One region of the Nonomuraea sp. NPDC050404 genome, then DNA from elsewhere that is predicted to be linked to it. Evidence: riboswitches for the same ligand, from Rfam matches in the RefSeq annotation. Region 1 holds a riboswitch; the other holds the start of a gene.
What was found. A riboswitch is a leader RNA that binds a small molecule or an ion and turns the genes downstream of it on or off. The one in region 1 is predicted to bind cyclic di-AMP.
Positions count from the first base shown of each region.

Region 2: linked by a shared signal. The riboswitch ahead of AB0I81_RS40620 (NlpC/P60 family protein) and the one ahead of AB0I81_RS05075 (CHAP domain-containing protein) in region 1 are both predicted to bind cyclic di-AMP.

Region 1 covers NZ_JBFAKB010000001.1:1,156,069-1,163,028, reverse strand. Annotated here, with positions in the region: gene AB0I81_RS05090 (S8 family serine peptidase) at 1-862, shown strand, start outside; gene AB0I81_RS05085 (MFS transporter) at 1,003-2,205, opposite strand; gene AB0I81_RS05080 (helix-turn-helix domain-containing protein) at 2,277-3,236, shown strand; gene AB0I81_RS05075 (CHAP domain-containing protein) at 3,420-4,124, opposite strand; cyclic di-AMP (ydaO/yuaA leader) riboswitch at 4,137-4,274, opposite strand; gene AB0I81_RS05070 (Gfo/Idh/MocA family oxidoreductase) at 4,393-5,346, opposite strand; gene AB0I81_RS05065 (aldo/keto reductase) at 5,446-6,261, opposite strand; gene AB0I81_RS05060 (hypothetical protein) at 6,360-6,960, shown strand, end outside.
Region 2 covers NZ_JBFAKB010000018.1:149,446-156,405, forward strand. Annotated here, with positions in the region: gene AB0I81_RS40600 (hypothetical protein) at 1-350, opposite strand, end outside; gene lysX (bifunctional lysylphosphatidylglycerol synthetase/lysine--tRNA ligase LysX) at 521-1,978, shown strand; gene AB0I81_RS40610 (cytochrome P450) at 1,962-3,182, opposite strand; gene AB0I81_RS40615 (LuxR C-terminal-related transcriptional regulator) at 3,366-3,578, shown strand; gene AB0I81_RS40620 (NlpC/P60 family protein) at 3,641-4,684, opposite strand; cyclic di-AMP (ydaO/yuaA leader) riboswitch at 4,691-4,842, opposite strand; gene AB0I81_RS40625 (amino-acid N-acetyltransferase) at 5,111-5,683, shown strand; gene AB0I81_RS40630 (RDD family protein) at 5,769-6,960, shown strand, end outside.

The DNA.
Region 1 (6,960 bases):
GGGAGCCGGCGTGGCGGCCAAGGGCACGCCCTCGTCCGTGCTCAGGTTCGGCGACGGCAGGCTCTCCGTGTTGCTGTCGTGGGATGAGGTGGAGCTGCCCGGCACGCGTACCTACCACCGGACGGCCGGACCGGTCTGGGAGGGCGGGCTCTCGGTCGGCGACTCCACGGTGACGGGCCCGAGCGGGGCGGACGACGTCTGGAACGCCGCCGTGACCGGGCCCGCCGCGCCCGCCGGCGGGCGCAGCGGGAATGAGCTGACGTTCGCGGCCGGGACGCTGTTCGCGGACGGCGGCGCGGGCAGGAGCGGGGCGGACGACGCGGCCAAGGGCACGGCGACCCTGACCGGTGACGGGCAGGAACTGGCGAAGGCCGAACTGTCGCAGTGTGCCACGGCCAATCCCTGTGAGCTGCGTGCCGAACTGCCCGCACGGGCGGCCATGTACAAGTTGAGCACGGCGATGAGCAGGCAGGTGCCGTACTCGACGCTGTCCACCGAAGTGGCGGCCACCTGGACGTTCAGGTCGGCGGGCACCTCTCAGCGCAGGCCGCTGCCGCTGATGGCGATGCGGTACGCCCCCGAGGGGCTCGACGAGCTCAGCCGGGCCAGGCCGGGCTCGCGGACCCGGCTGCCGATGTGGACGGAGGGGCCTGGTGGGGCGGTCAAGGCCGTCCGGTTGCAGATGTCCGCCGATGACGGCAAGACGTGGAGTCCCGTACGGGTGCGGGCGGAGGGAAAGCGCTGGCTCGCGACCCTGACCAACCCCGATAAGGCGGGATTTGTCTCCCTCCGGGCCGAAGTAACCGGCAAATCCGGCACCACCCTCACACAGACCATCACCCGCGCCTATGCGGTGGGCTGATCGACGCGGGGACGCCCGCGCCAAGTGACGCACGGACGTCCTCGCCGAAAGACGCACGGACGTCTCCGCCAAGAGACGCGCCGACGTCCCCGCCCGGAGAGGCGGGGACGTTCGCGTCGAGTGAGGCGGGAAGGGCCGCGTCAGGCGGAGTTCGAGACGCCGCAGGAGACCGTTTCCCGGCCGCGGCGGGGGCTCGGCGCGGGCCGGGCCTCCCCGGTGGTGTGCGGCCGGACGAGCAGGGCCAGCAGGGACACCGCGGCCGTCGCCAGGAACGCCGCCCGCAGGCCGTACCCGTCGGCCACCAAGCCCAGCACCGCCGGCCCGGCGATCGTGCCCGCCGCCAGGAACGCCACCGTGGCGCTGAACCCGGTGGAGGGCCGGTCGGGGAACAGCCGGTAGCTCCAGAACGACAGCAGCCCGGAGCCGGCCATGAACAGCGGGCCGTACAACACCGCCGACACGATCACCGCGGGCAACGACCCCGGCGCCAGCCCGAGCAGCGCCACGGCCACGCTCAGCCCGGCGAACATCCCGGCGTGCACCCGCCGCAGCCCGTGCCGGTCGATGGCGTGCCCGACGAGCACGCCCGCGATGCCCGCGAGCCCCATCAGCGTCCAGAACAGCGGCGCGGTCGCCCGGCCGTCGCCCATGCCGTCCTCGACGGCCGTCACCGCGTACTGCCAGTAGACCGACCCGACCAGGCCGTAGGCCACGGCCGTCGCGTACAGCGGCACCGCCGCCCGGCGCGCGAACCACCGCAGCCCCACCCGCGGGCCGCCTTGCGCCGGGCGGTGCGTGCCGGTGGGCAGCACCCGGGCGTTGAACAGCGTCATGGCCAGCGCCATCGCGGCGAACAGCAGCCAGACGAGCCGCCAACCCGTGCCGTAGGCGAGCAGCGCGAGCGGCCCGGCCACCACCACGCCGAACGCCGTACCCGAGGAGAGCACCCCCATGGCACGCGCCCGCAGCCCGGCGGGAACCGCCCGGTCCACCACGTCGGAGTAGGGCGTCCACGCCCAGCCGGAGCTGGTGCCGGCCAGGACGAGCCCGGCCGTCAGCATCGCCGGGCCCTGCGCGAAGGCCACCAGGGTCATCCCGGCGGTGGCGGAGACGCCGCCCGCGACCACCACGGGACGCGGGCCGAAGCGGGCCACCAGGATGCCGGCGAGCAGCAGGGCGAGGAGATAGCCGACGTAGGTCGCGCTGCCGATCAGCCCCACCACGGACATGGACAGGTCGAACTCGCGGGCCAGGCGCGGCTGGAAGAGCCCATAGCCGTAACGGGCCAGGCCGAAGGTCACGGCGATGGCGGCGGCGCCGCCCAGAATCAGTGGTCGATGCATGTAACCCATACTCCGACCTGCGGCGACGAAGAACGAGTGGCAGAAACGTCAGGATGCGCTAGATTTACGCCATGGGCACTGAACCGCTCCGCGTGGCCGTCACCGTACTCAACCCCTCGGCCCTGTTCGAGCTGGCCGTGCCGTGCACGGTCTTCGACGGCGAGGGCTACGAGCTCGTCCTGTGCGCCACCGAGCCGCCGGGCGCCCCGCTGCGCGGCCCCGGCGGCCTGCGCATGCAGGCGGAGCACGGTCTGGAGGCCCTGGAGGAGGCGGATCTGATCGTGGTGCCGGCCTGCATGATGGACGTCGGCTACGAGCCGTCGGCCGAACTGGTGGACGCGCTGCGCGCCGCGCACGCCCGCGGCACCCGCATCGCCTCCCTCTGCTCAGGCGCCTTCGTCCTGGCCGCGACGGGGCTGCTGGACGGCCGCGAGGCGGCCACACACTGGAAGTACGCCGATGAGCTGGCCCGCCGCCACCCCCGCGTCCGGGTCAACGCCCAGGCCCTCTACATCGACGACGGCGACATCCTGACCAGCGCGGGCACGGCCGCCGCCATCGACCTGTGCCTGCACATCGTGCGTACGGACTACGGCACGGCGGCCGCCGCCGCGGTGGGCCGCCGCATGGTCGTCGCCCCGCACCGGGAGGGGGACCAGACCCAGTTCGCCCCGGTACGGCCGGTGCCCGCCCCGCAGAGCCTCGCCCCGGTGCTGGACTGGGCGCTGGCCCGGCTGCACGAGCCGCTCACCATGGACCAGCTCGCCCAGCGGGCGGGGATGAGCCTGCGCACCTTCGGCCGGCACTTCGCGCGCGAGATCGGCGCCACCCCGCTGCGCTGGCTCAACCAGCAGCGGCTGGCCAGGGCCCGCGAACTCCTGGAGACCACCGACCTGACGATCGACGCGGTGGCCGAGCGCTCGGGCCTGGGCACCGCCGACGGGCTGCGGCAACACTTCCACCGCGCCCTGGGCACCACCCCGGCGGCCTACCGCCGCACCTTCCGCGGCCAGGTCTCGGCCGTGGGCTGACCTCCTGGGTGAAACGCGGCGAGCACGTGGTCCCGCCGCGGAACACGGTAAAGCGCGCCCGGAACGCGGCAAGCGCGCGCCCTTGAGGGGACGCGCGCTTGGAACGCGGCGAGCGCGCGCCCCCGGAAGGGGACGCGCGCTCGTGGTCACACGGAAGGCAGGGAGCCTCTCAAGCAGGGCCCATCAGGCCGCGTACTCGGGGTAGCCGTAGCCGACGACCTGCGACTTCGGACGGATCCGCTCCTCGACCTTGCCGTTGCCGGTGTTGCCCTCGACCGTGGAGATGGTGCCGTTCTTGTTGTCCTTCACGACGAACCCGACGTGCTGGATGTCGCTCAGGCTCTTGCCGCCGCCCCAGGAGAAGAAGACCACGGCGCCGGGCCTGGCCTCGGTGCCCCAGCGGTCGTTGGCGGCGAACCACTTGGCGTGCGAGACGGTGTAGGCGTCCCAGCCGACCTGCGGGCGGGCGCCGGTCTGCTCGCCGACCCAGGAGACGAACATCGAGCACCAGGCGGCGTTCAGGTAGGCGTTGCGGTTGCCGCCGTCACGGGCGACGGTCTCGCCGGCGCGCTGCGAGGCGGCGTACCAGTCCTGGTACTTGGTGCCGCCGCCGCTGGCGTTCTCCGAGGTGCCGACCTGGGACTTGGCCAGGGCCAGGACCTGCTCGGCGGTGGCGCTGATCTTGGTTTCGGTACGGTCGTCGGTGCCGGCCTTGTGGGCGGCGACGGCCGTGACCGGGTGCCGGGCGGCGGTGGCCGCGGCGACGCCGGTGGCGGTGTCGGCCTGGGCCGCGCCGGCGCTGACGCCGAGGCCCGAGGCGAGGACGGTCGCGCCGAGCGCGGCGCGGGCGATGCTCTTCTTGGCAGCGGTGATGCGATGCTTGGCCATCGAGGGGGTTACTCCTTGCTTCCATGCCGCTTACCGGGTTAGCTGACGGGTTCGGGCGTGGAAGCTGCCCTACGGCATCGGAATGCCGATTCACCCCAAAGGACATGGGTCCCCGGTTCCGCCCGAAGGCGGATTCAGCGGTCACAGGACTATCCTGCGATCTTTCGTGCGATGGTCAGACATAGCCGGGACAAACCGGACGTATGTCTCAAGACGCCTCATAAGGTAATACATGAGGCAAGAGGATTACAAATCCATAAAGGCCCGGCTAAGCGATTTGCCCGCGAGCGTCGGCCAGAAGCCCCATCATGGCAAGGGATTCGTCAAGAGGCATGATCGAGGATTCGGTCCTGCCCTCGGCCGTGGCGGCGCGGACTTCGCGAAGCTCTCCGGCGTATCCGTTGTCCGCCGGATCGAGCACATGCTCTTCCGGGTCCATGGATGGACCGGTGAGGATGATTCGCTGCGGGGCCCAGAAGGGCGCCGGGATGTCCGCCCGCATCTGCCTGCCCACAACACTGGCCTGGTTGGGGTAATTCCCGAGCAATGAGGTCGCCACGAGAGCGTGTCTGCCGCCGGGATAGAGCAACACCCCGGCCGCCTCCGCATCGACCCCCGTGGGCGCCAGCGAGCCGGTGACGCGCAGGTCAGAGGGCATGCCCAGGAGGAGCTGGGCCAGCCCGAACGGGTAGATCCCCAGGTCCAGCAGCGCGCCCCCGCCCAGCTCCGGCGCCCACAGCCGGTGCGCCGGGTCATAGGCCGCGGCGAACCCGAAACTGGCCTGCACGGAGCGGATCTCCCCGAAGCGCGGATCGGCCGCGAGGAGCCGGATGAGCGGGTTGAACCTCATCCACATCGCTTCCATCAGGAACACGCCCGCCTCGCGCGCCATGCGTACCATCTTCTCCGCGTCGTCCAGGGTCGCGGCCAGCGGTTTCTCGCACAACACAGCCTTGCCCGCGGCGATGGCCGCCGCGGCCACCGGCAGGTGCTGGGCGTGCGGTGTGGCCACGTAGACGGCGTCCACCGCCGGGTCGGCGCACAACTGCTCATAGGACCCGTACGCCGACGCCGCCCCCAGTTCCGCCGCCAGGGCCTGCGCCCTGACCAGGTTCCTCGAACCGACGGCGGCCACCCGCATTCCCGGCTCCGCCACGATCGCGGCGCCCACGACGCGGGCAATGCCGCCGGTCGCCGCTATTCCCCATGTGAAATCTCGCACGCGGCAGATCGTATCCGGTAACGTAAAATTCCGGTCATGTGGGTATGTAAAGGGATTACCCGCCACTCGCCACATGAATAACTTCCGCCACAAAAGTCACTAGGCGAACGTCTCCGGATCCGGGCCCAGCCGCTGTCCCTTGTTCAAAGCGCCGATGGCCGCCATGTCCTCACCGTCGAGGATGAAGCCGAAGACGTCGATGTTCTCCGCGATCCTGGCCGGCGTCACGGACTTGGGAATCACCACGTTGCCGAGTTGCAGGTGCCAGCGGAGCACGATCTGCGCCGGCGTTTTGCCGTACTTGCCCGCCAGCACCGTCAGCGCCGGGTCCGACAGCAGCCCCTTGCCCTGCCCGATCGGGCCCCACGCCTCGGTGAGGATGCCGTTGGCCTCGTGGAAGGCCCGCAACTCCCGCTGCTGCAGGTACGGGTGCAGCTCGATCTGGTTGATGGCCGGCGTGATGTCGGTCTCGTCCATGAGCCTGGTGAGCGTCTGGACGGTGAAGTTGGAGACGCCGATGGCCTTGGCCCGCCCGCTCCGGTAGATCTTCTCCAGCTCCCGCCAGGCCCGCACGTACGTGCCCCGCGCCGGCACCGGCCAGTGGATCAGGTAGAGATCCACGTAGTCCAGGCCCAGCCGGGACAGGCTCTCCTCGAAGGCCGCCTCGGCGCGCTCGTGGTCGGCGTTGCCCAGCTTCGTGGTCACGAACACCTTCTCGCGCGGCAGCCCGCATTCGCGCACGGCCCGCCCCACGCCCTCCTCGTTGTGGTATCCGGCGGCGGTGTCGATGTGCCGGTAGCCTTTCTTGATCGCGGCGGAGACCGCCTGCTCGGCCTCGTCGGCCGGAATCAGCCAGACGCCGTACCCGAGTTGCGGGATCTGCACGCCGTCGGTGTTGAGCAGAAGCGAATTCATACCCTCCATTGTTCACGCAGCGTTTCTGACCCCTTAAGGCGGTGGGGCTAGCTTGAAGCGGTCGTGAACGGGCCATCACCCCGCTGGGAGGGCAAGGAGTGGTCGAACAGGCGTCGGCCTGGGTGGAGTCCCCGCTCCAGATGCTGTGCGCCGTCGAGGCCCACCACGCCGGGCTCCTCGGCCCCGAGACGGTCGTCGTGCCGCGTGCGGGCCTTCGGCCCTTGAAGGCCACCCGGCGCGAGCTGCGCTCGCTGGGGATGCCCGAGGGCGTGGAGCTGGCCGAGCCGCGCGAGCGCATGCCCAGGCGTGTGCAGGCGGTCGGGGACGCCTTCTCCGGCAAGGTGCAGCTGCGCTGGCTCACCTCCAGGACCGGCCGCATCGTCATCGTGGACGACGGCCTGGCCACGCTGCACCTGCTCGAACTGCTCGCCGCCGGCCCGTACCGGCCGCTGCTGCGCGCCCGCGTCAAGCCGACGGGGCCGCGCGCCGCGCTGGGGCTGGCCGCCGCGCTGCGGCTGCGCCTGAGCAAGGTCTCCGTGTTCACCGCGCTGAACGTGGACGACAAGCTCGAACAGGCCGTCCGCGACGCCGGCATCGACCTCGTACGGCACGACTTCGCCTGGCTGCGCTCCCAGCCGCCCAGCGCCGAGGGCCCCAACGAGCGCACGGTCGTGCTCGGCACCTCGCTGGTCCGCAACG
Region 2 (6,960 bases), on a different contig from region 1:
AAGCCGAACGACTTGTAGCCGGGGTAGCCGCAGTACTTCTTGTAGTGGACCGGGGACCAGTCGTGGTCGAAGTCACTGGCCTCGAACTTCACGAAAGCGCACTTGCCGCCCTCGTCGTAGGTGCGGTTGTCCAGGTCGAACAGCTTGCCCCTGACCGTGACCCTGTTGGACTCGCCCTCGTGGTCCCACTTGACACCGATCCAGCCCTCGGCCTTGGCCAGGTCGTACCTGGAGTAGACGGGGCCCCAGCCCTCTCCGTACGAGCTGGCGTGGGCCGCCGCGGGAAGCGACAGGGCCACCGCGGAGGTCGCGGCGACGGCGAGGACGCCGGTCGCGATCTTCTTGAACATCTTGTCTCCCTGAGCCCTCCCTGGGCCGGTTCCCTACCGGCTCCCCCCTGAGCTCATGACACATTGGTACGAGAGGGCTCTTGCAGAGGTCCTGCATGGAGCCGACGAGCCCTTGCAGTTCGCCATATCCCCTACCCTTTGATGTTGTGAGCGACGAACTTCCCGAGCAGATGCGCATCCGGAGGGAGAAGCTCGACCGCCTTCGCAGTGAGGGCGTCGATCCTTACCCGGTGAACTTCCCACGCACGGCGACGAACGCCGAGGTCAGGGAGAAATACCAGGGCCTCGACCCTGACACCGCCACCGGTGAGACCGTCGCCGTGGTCGGGCGCGTCATGCTCAACCGGGTGGGCGGCAAGCTCTGCTTCGCCACCCTCCGCGACGGCGGCGCCGACCTTCAGGTCATGATCTCGCTGGACAAGGTGGGCGAGGAGTCCCTGGCCGCCTGGAAGCGCGACGTCGACCTCGGCGACCACGTCGGCGTGACGGGCGAGGTCATCACCTCGCGCAGGGGTGAGTTGTCGATCCTGGCTGACAGCTGGCAGATCACCTCCAAGTGCCTGCGCCCGCTGCCGGAGAAGCACGTCGGCCTCACCGACCCGGAGGCCCGGGTCCGCCAGCGCTACGTCGACCTGATCGTCAACGACGAGTCCAGGAAGATGGCCCGCGTCCGCAGCGCCACGGTGCGCGCGGTGCGGGACTTCTGGCACGAGGAGGGCTACCTCGAGGTCGAGACGCCGATGTTGCAGCCGATCCACGGCGGAGCGGCGGCCCGGCCGTTCAAGACGCACATCAACGCCTACGACATGGAGCTCTACCTTCGCATCGCGATCGAGCTCTACCTCAAGCGGCTCGTGGTGGGCGGCATCGAGAAGTGCTTCGAGATCAGCAGGACCTTCCGCAACGAGGGCGCGGACTCCACGCACAACCCCGAGTTCACGATGCTTGAGGCGTACGGGACCTACCTCGACTATCACGACATGGCCGATCTGACCCAGCGGATGTACCAGAAGGCCGTCGTGGCCGCGCTGGACACCTCGGTGGTCGTGCACGACGGCCAGGAGGTCGACCTCGGCTTGGTGGAGTGGCCCCGCGTCCGGCTCTACGATCTGGTGTCGCAGGCCGTGGGCGAGGAGATCACCACCTCCACCACCCTGGAGGAGCTGCGCAAGCTGGCCGACCGCCGCGAGATCCACTGGGATCCGAAGTGGGGCGCGGGCAAGCTCGTGCAGGAGCTGTTCGAGGAGTTGGTGGAGCACACGCTGATCCAGCCCACGTTCGTCATGGACTATCCGCTGGAGACCTCGCCGCTGGCCCGCAACCACCGCGACGACCCGCTGCTGACCGAGAAGTGGGATCTGATCGGCTTCGGCACCGAGCTGGGTACCGCCTTCTCCGAGCTCATCGACCCGATCGAGCAGCGCCGCCGCCTGGTCGAGCAGTCCCTGCTGGCCGCCGGGGGTGACGTGGAGGCCATGCAGCTCGATGAGGACTTCCTGCAGTCCCTTGAGTACGCGATGCCGCCCACGGGCGGCATGGGTGCCGGCATCGACCGGATGATCATGGCGTTCACCGGCAGGAACATTCGCGAGACCATCCTGTTCCCGCTGGTCAAGCCCACTCACTGACGGGTTTGCGGCCGCCCAGCCGTACCGGCAGGGCGGCCGGCCCGCGCAACACCACATTCTCCTTGTACGGCGGTGCCGCATCGGCGAGTTCCAGCCCCGGCGCCGCCCCGGCCAGAGCCGACAGCGCGATCTCGCCCTCCATCCTGCTCAGCGTCGCCCCCAGGCAGAAGTGGATCCCGAGCCCGAAGGCGAGGTGCCGGCCCGGCTCCCGGGTCACGTCGAAGCGGTCGGGGTCGGGGAAGACGGCCGGGTCGCGATTGGCCGCGCCTATCACCGCCATCACGAGCGTGCCCTTGGGCACCGGCACGCCGCCGAGTGTGGCGTCCTCCAGCGCGAGCCTGGAGGTGAGCTGGACCGGCGGGTCGTACCTGAGCACCTCCTCGACCACCTCCTTGGGCCGCTCCGCGGCGTGCCGCAGCAGGCCGCGCCGGGCGAGCTGGAGCACCCCGTTGGCGATGAGGTTGACGGTCGTCTCGTGGCCGGCCACGAGCAGCAGCACGCAGGTGGCCAGCAGTTCCGACTCGGTCAGCTCCGGGACGCGGGTCAGAGCGCTCAGGAGGTCGTCTCCCGGCCGCGCCCGCCTGAGCGCGGCCAGTTCGCGGAAGTAGTCGCGAAACTCCGTTCTGGCCCGGCCGGTTTCCGATTGGAGGTCCGCTGTAAGCATCGGGTCAAGGCCGCGAGCAAGCTTCTCGCTCCAGTCGCGGAAGCGTACGTGGTCCTCTGGAGGCACCCCGAGCATCTCGCTGATCACCATGACCGGAAGTGGGTAGGCCAAACCGGACACCAGGTCGGTCTCCTCCTCCAGCCCGGCGATCAGCTCGGTGGTGATGGCCCGTACGCGCGGGCGCAGGCGTTCCACCATGCGCGGGGTGAAGGCCCTGCTCACCAGGGCGCGCAGCCTGGTGTGGTCGGGCGGGTCCAGGAACAGGAACGAGGCGACGGGCTGACCTGGGTCTTCGCCGTTCGGCAGGGTGGTGCCGCGGCCGAAGCGGGGGTCGCGGAGCAGCGCCGTACAGAGTTCGTGCGTGGTGGCGACGAACAGTCCGCCGGGTGTGCGGAACAGCGCGCCGCGTGAGCTCATCTCGCGGTAGCGGGCATAAGGATCACGCAGAAATTCACGATCGAATGGATCAAAACCCAGTACGTCGGCCGCGCTCATCGCCGCCGGATCCGGCGTGCTGGAGGAGGCGATGTGATCGTTCATCGCGCGGTGATCAGGTCCGACATATCGCGAGTACGCCATATATATCGGATCATGTCAATAGCGCTCGTCAAGTACGTCGATTGTCACGCTTGACGACCTTTCCACGATGCGTTTACCGTCTGCGAGGAGCGACTTTGGCCCGGTTGAGAGGCCCAAGTTCACTGTTGGGGGGGAGGGCTCCCGATGGATGTGCTCACTGAAGGTGTTGAGTTGAGCCATGCGGATCTTGCGTTGCTGGCGGAGCTGGCAAAGGGAGTCACGGTCGACCGGGTAGGCAGACGGCTGGATATCAGCGGAAGAACGGTACGCCGTAGATTGCGGGGCATCTGCGATCGCATCGGTGTGGCCACGGCCATCGAGGCCGTGGCGTGGGCGGCCCGCCGCCAGTTGATCTAGCAGCGGCGGGCGTGGAACGTGCCCGGGTCCTGATGAGCGGTGCTTGGTCGTGCTGGGTCGCCTCAGTCGGCGATGCGCACCGCTCCCACGAAGGGCCGGTTGCCGATGGCGGCGATCCGTACGACGTCACCGGTCTGCGGGGCGTGCACCATCATGCCGCCCCCGAGGTAGATGCCCACGTGATGCAGGTCGTTGTAGAAGAAGACCAGGTCACCGGGGCGCATCTCGGAGCGGTCGATGTGCCTGCCCGCGGTCCACTGGCTGCCGGTGTAGTGCGGCAGTGAGATGCCCACCCGCTGGTAGGCCGCCATGACCAGGCCGGAGCAGTCGTAGCCGCTCGGGCCCTCGGCGCCCCAGACGTACGGCTTGAGCTGCTGCGTGAGCGCCCACCGCGCGGCCTGGGCGGCCTTGCCGTCGCCGGCGATCGGCAGGTTGACTCGCGTGGCCCGGGTGCCGGGCCGGCCGGCCTCACCCAGCGCCCGCTTGAACAGGTTGCTCTCGACCTTGGTGACCAGCTTGGTGATCTTGTCCCGCTTGGTGCCGAGCTCGTCCACGAGCTCCTGGACCTCTTCGATGCGCTCCTTGGCGCCGGCCCTGGCGCGCTCGGCGGCCTCCCTGGCCTTGGCGACCTGGTTGACCTCCTCGCCCTGCTCCTGTTCGAGTACGTACGTGGTGGCCGCCCGGTCGAGGAAGGATTCGGGGTCCTGGCCGACCGTGAACGCCAGCATCCTGCCCAGGCCGCCCGTCATATAGGCGTTCTGGGCCAGCAGCGCGGCCTTGGAGCGCTTGGCCTCGAGATCGGCCTCACTGGTCGCCAGCACCTTCTGCGCGGCGTCGGAGGACTTCTTGGCGGTCTTGAGCTTCTCGCGCTGGCCGTTGTACTGCTCGGACAGCGTCTCGATCTCGGTGTGCATCTTCTCGACCTGCTTGGCGAGATTCTGCAACGAGGGCTTCGGGTCGGCGGACGCGGAACCGAAAGGGGAGGCGATCAGGAGCGCGGCGACTGTGACACTTATTACACCCAGACGGTATGGCCGCCGGGCCCGTTCGCCGGAGCGGGCGTGCTCGCCCGCCGACTTTCCCCCACGGTTGTGCGTGCGCTTCACCAACCAAGCTCCTCTCATAGACGCCGACCGGGTTAGCTGACGGGTTCGGGCCGGAGCAGCCCTACCGAACGGATTCGGATTCACCCCATTGGTGGCGGCGGGAGGTCGTCACCTGCGGTTCCCCGGCTCCTCTTGCGAGAATTGGGCGTGTTCCCCGCGCGCGACACGCGGGGAACATCGTCGCTGGACACTAATGCACTCCGGGTTCGTGCTCAACCGGAACTGCCGAGTCTGTAGAGGTTTCACAACCGAAGGGTCACAAGGTGATCTCGTGCCACGGCGGGCAGAACGGTGCGTGTGTCCTCTTTGTCCCCGCTTCCACCGGGCACTCGGCGTGTGTGCCCAAATGGCCACGAGATGTAACAGGATGGGCCGAGACGTGGGAGTTAGGGCCGAGCCGTAATGACATCTGTACTCTGGAGTGCCATGGAGCAGGTGGCCGAACAACTGACAGCGCCCGAGACCGCGGTGGTGGTCCGGCGTGCCCGCACGCTCGATGTGCGGGCCGTCAAGCGGCTGATGGACATCGACGCGGGCGCGGGGCCGCGGCTCCTCAAGAAGGCCACTGTGACGCTGTACGAGGACGTACAGGAGTTCTGGGTGGCCGAACGGGGCGGGCAGGTCGTCGGCTGTGGCGCGCTCCACGTGCTCTGGGAGGACCTCGCAGAGGTCCGCACCGTGGCCGTGGATCCCGGGTGCCGTGGCATGGGTGTCGGCCATCGGATCGTCTCAGCGCTGATACAGCACGCGAAGGATCTGGGTCTGCGACGTGTATTCTGTCTGACTTTTGAGGTCGACTTCTTCGCGAGGCATGGCTTTAGCCCGATTCAGGGCACACCGGTGTCACCCGAGGTGTACGCCGAACTGCTGGCCTCGTACGACGAGGGCGTGGCGGAGTTCCTTGACCTGGAACACGTCAAACCGAACACCCTCGGCAACACCCGCATGCTGCTCCATCTGCCATCGGGTGACGCGGACCTCGACCCGATGGAAAGGTGATTGTTGATACCTATGTCGATACGTTGGGCAGCACAGGCATGTGTCCTGACACGTGCCACATGCGCACTCGAAGCGAGGTGACACGGTGAGCACCGGACAGCCGCCGTATCCACAGGACGAATCCGGCGAGAATTCTGCGCCTGGCACCTACGGACAGCAGAACGCGGGCCGCCACCCCGGCGAGCCCGACCCCGACGTCACTGTGGTCGGCTACCGGGCGGACGATGCCTACGGGCAACAGCCCCAGTACGGACAGCAGCAGGGCTATGGCCAGCAACAACCCCAATACGGCCAGCAGCCCCAGTACGGACAGCAGCAGGGCCAGCCCGACTACGGTCAGCAGGGCTACGGCCAGCAGCCTCAGTACGGCCAGCAGCAGGGCCAGCAGCAAAGCCAGCCCGGCTATGGCCAGCAGGGTTATGGGCAGCAGCAGCAGTCCCAGCCCGGCTACGGCCAGCAGGACCAATACGGCCAGCAGGACCAGTACGGCCAGCAGCAGGGCTACGGCCAGCAGCAACAGGGCTATGGCCAGCAGGACCAGTACGGTCAGCAGGGCTACGGTCAACAGCAGCAGCAGGGTTACGGCCAGCAGCAGCAGTCGCAGCCGGACTATGGCCAGCAGGGCTACGGCCAGCAGCCGCAGTCCGGCCAGCAGCCCCAGTACGGGCAGCAGCCCCAGTCGCAGCCCGGCTACGGCCAGCAGGACCAGTACGGCCAGCAGGGCTACGGTCAGCAACAGCAGTCGCAGCCCGGTTATGGCCAGCAGGACCAGTACGGCCAGCAGCAGGGCTACGGCCAGCAGCAGGGTTATGGACAGCAGCAGCAGTCCCAGCCCGACTACGGCCAGCAGCAGCAGGGCTATGGGCAGCAGCAGCAGTCCCAGCCCGGCTACGCCCAGCCCGGTTACGGTCAGCAGCAGCCCGGCTATGACCAGCAGCAGTACGGTCAGCAGGGCTACGGCCAGCAGCCGCAGCAGTACGGGCAGGGCGGCTACGGCCAGCAGCCCGGCTACGGTCAGCCCTACGGCAAGCCGGTCGGCGTGCAGCCGCCCGGGGCGCCGGCGCCGCTGGCGGAGTGGTGGCAGCGCCTGGTGGCCAGGATCATCGACGGTGTCATCTTCGGCATCGTGATGTTCGTGGTGCAGCTCGCCCTCACGCCGCTGTACCCGTCCTACAGCTCGATCACGGGGCTGACCACCGGTCTGACCTTCGGGCTCCTGTACTACCTGGTCGTCTCGATCGTCGTGACCATCGTCTACATCGCCTACGACTTCCTGC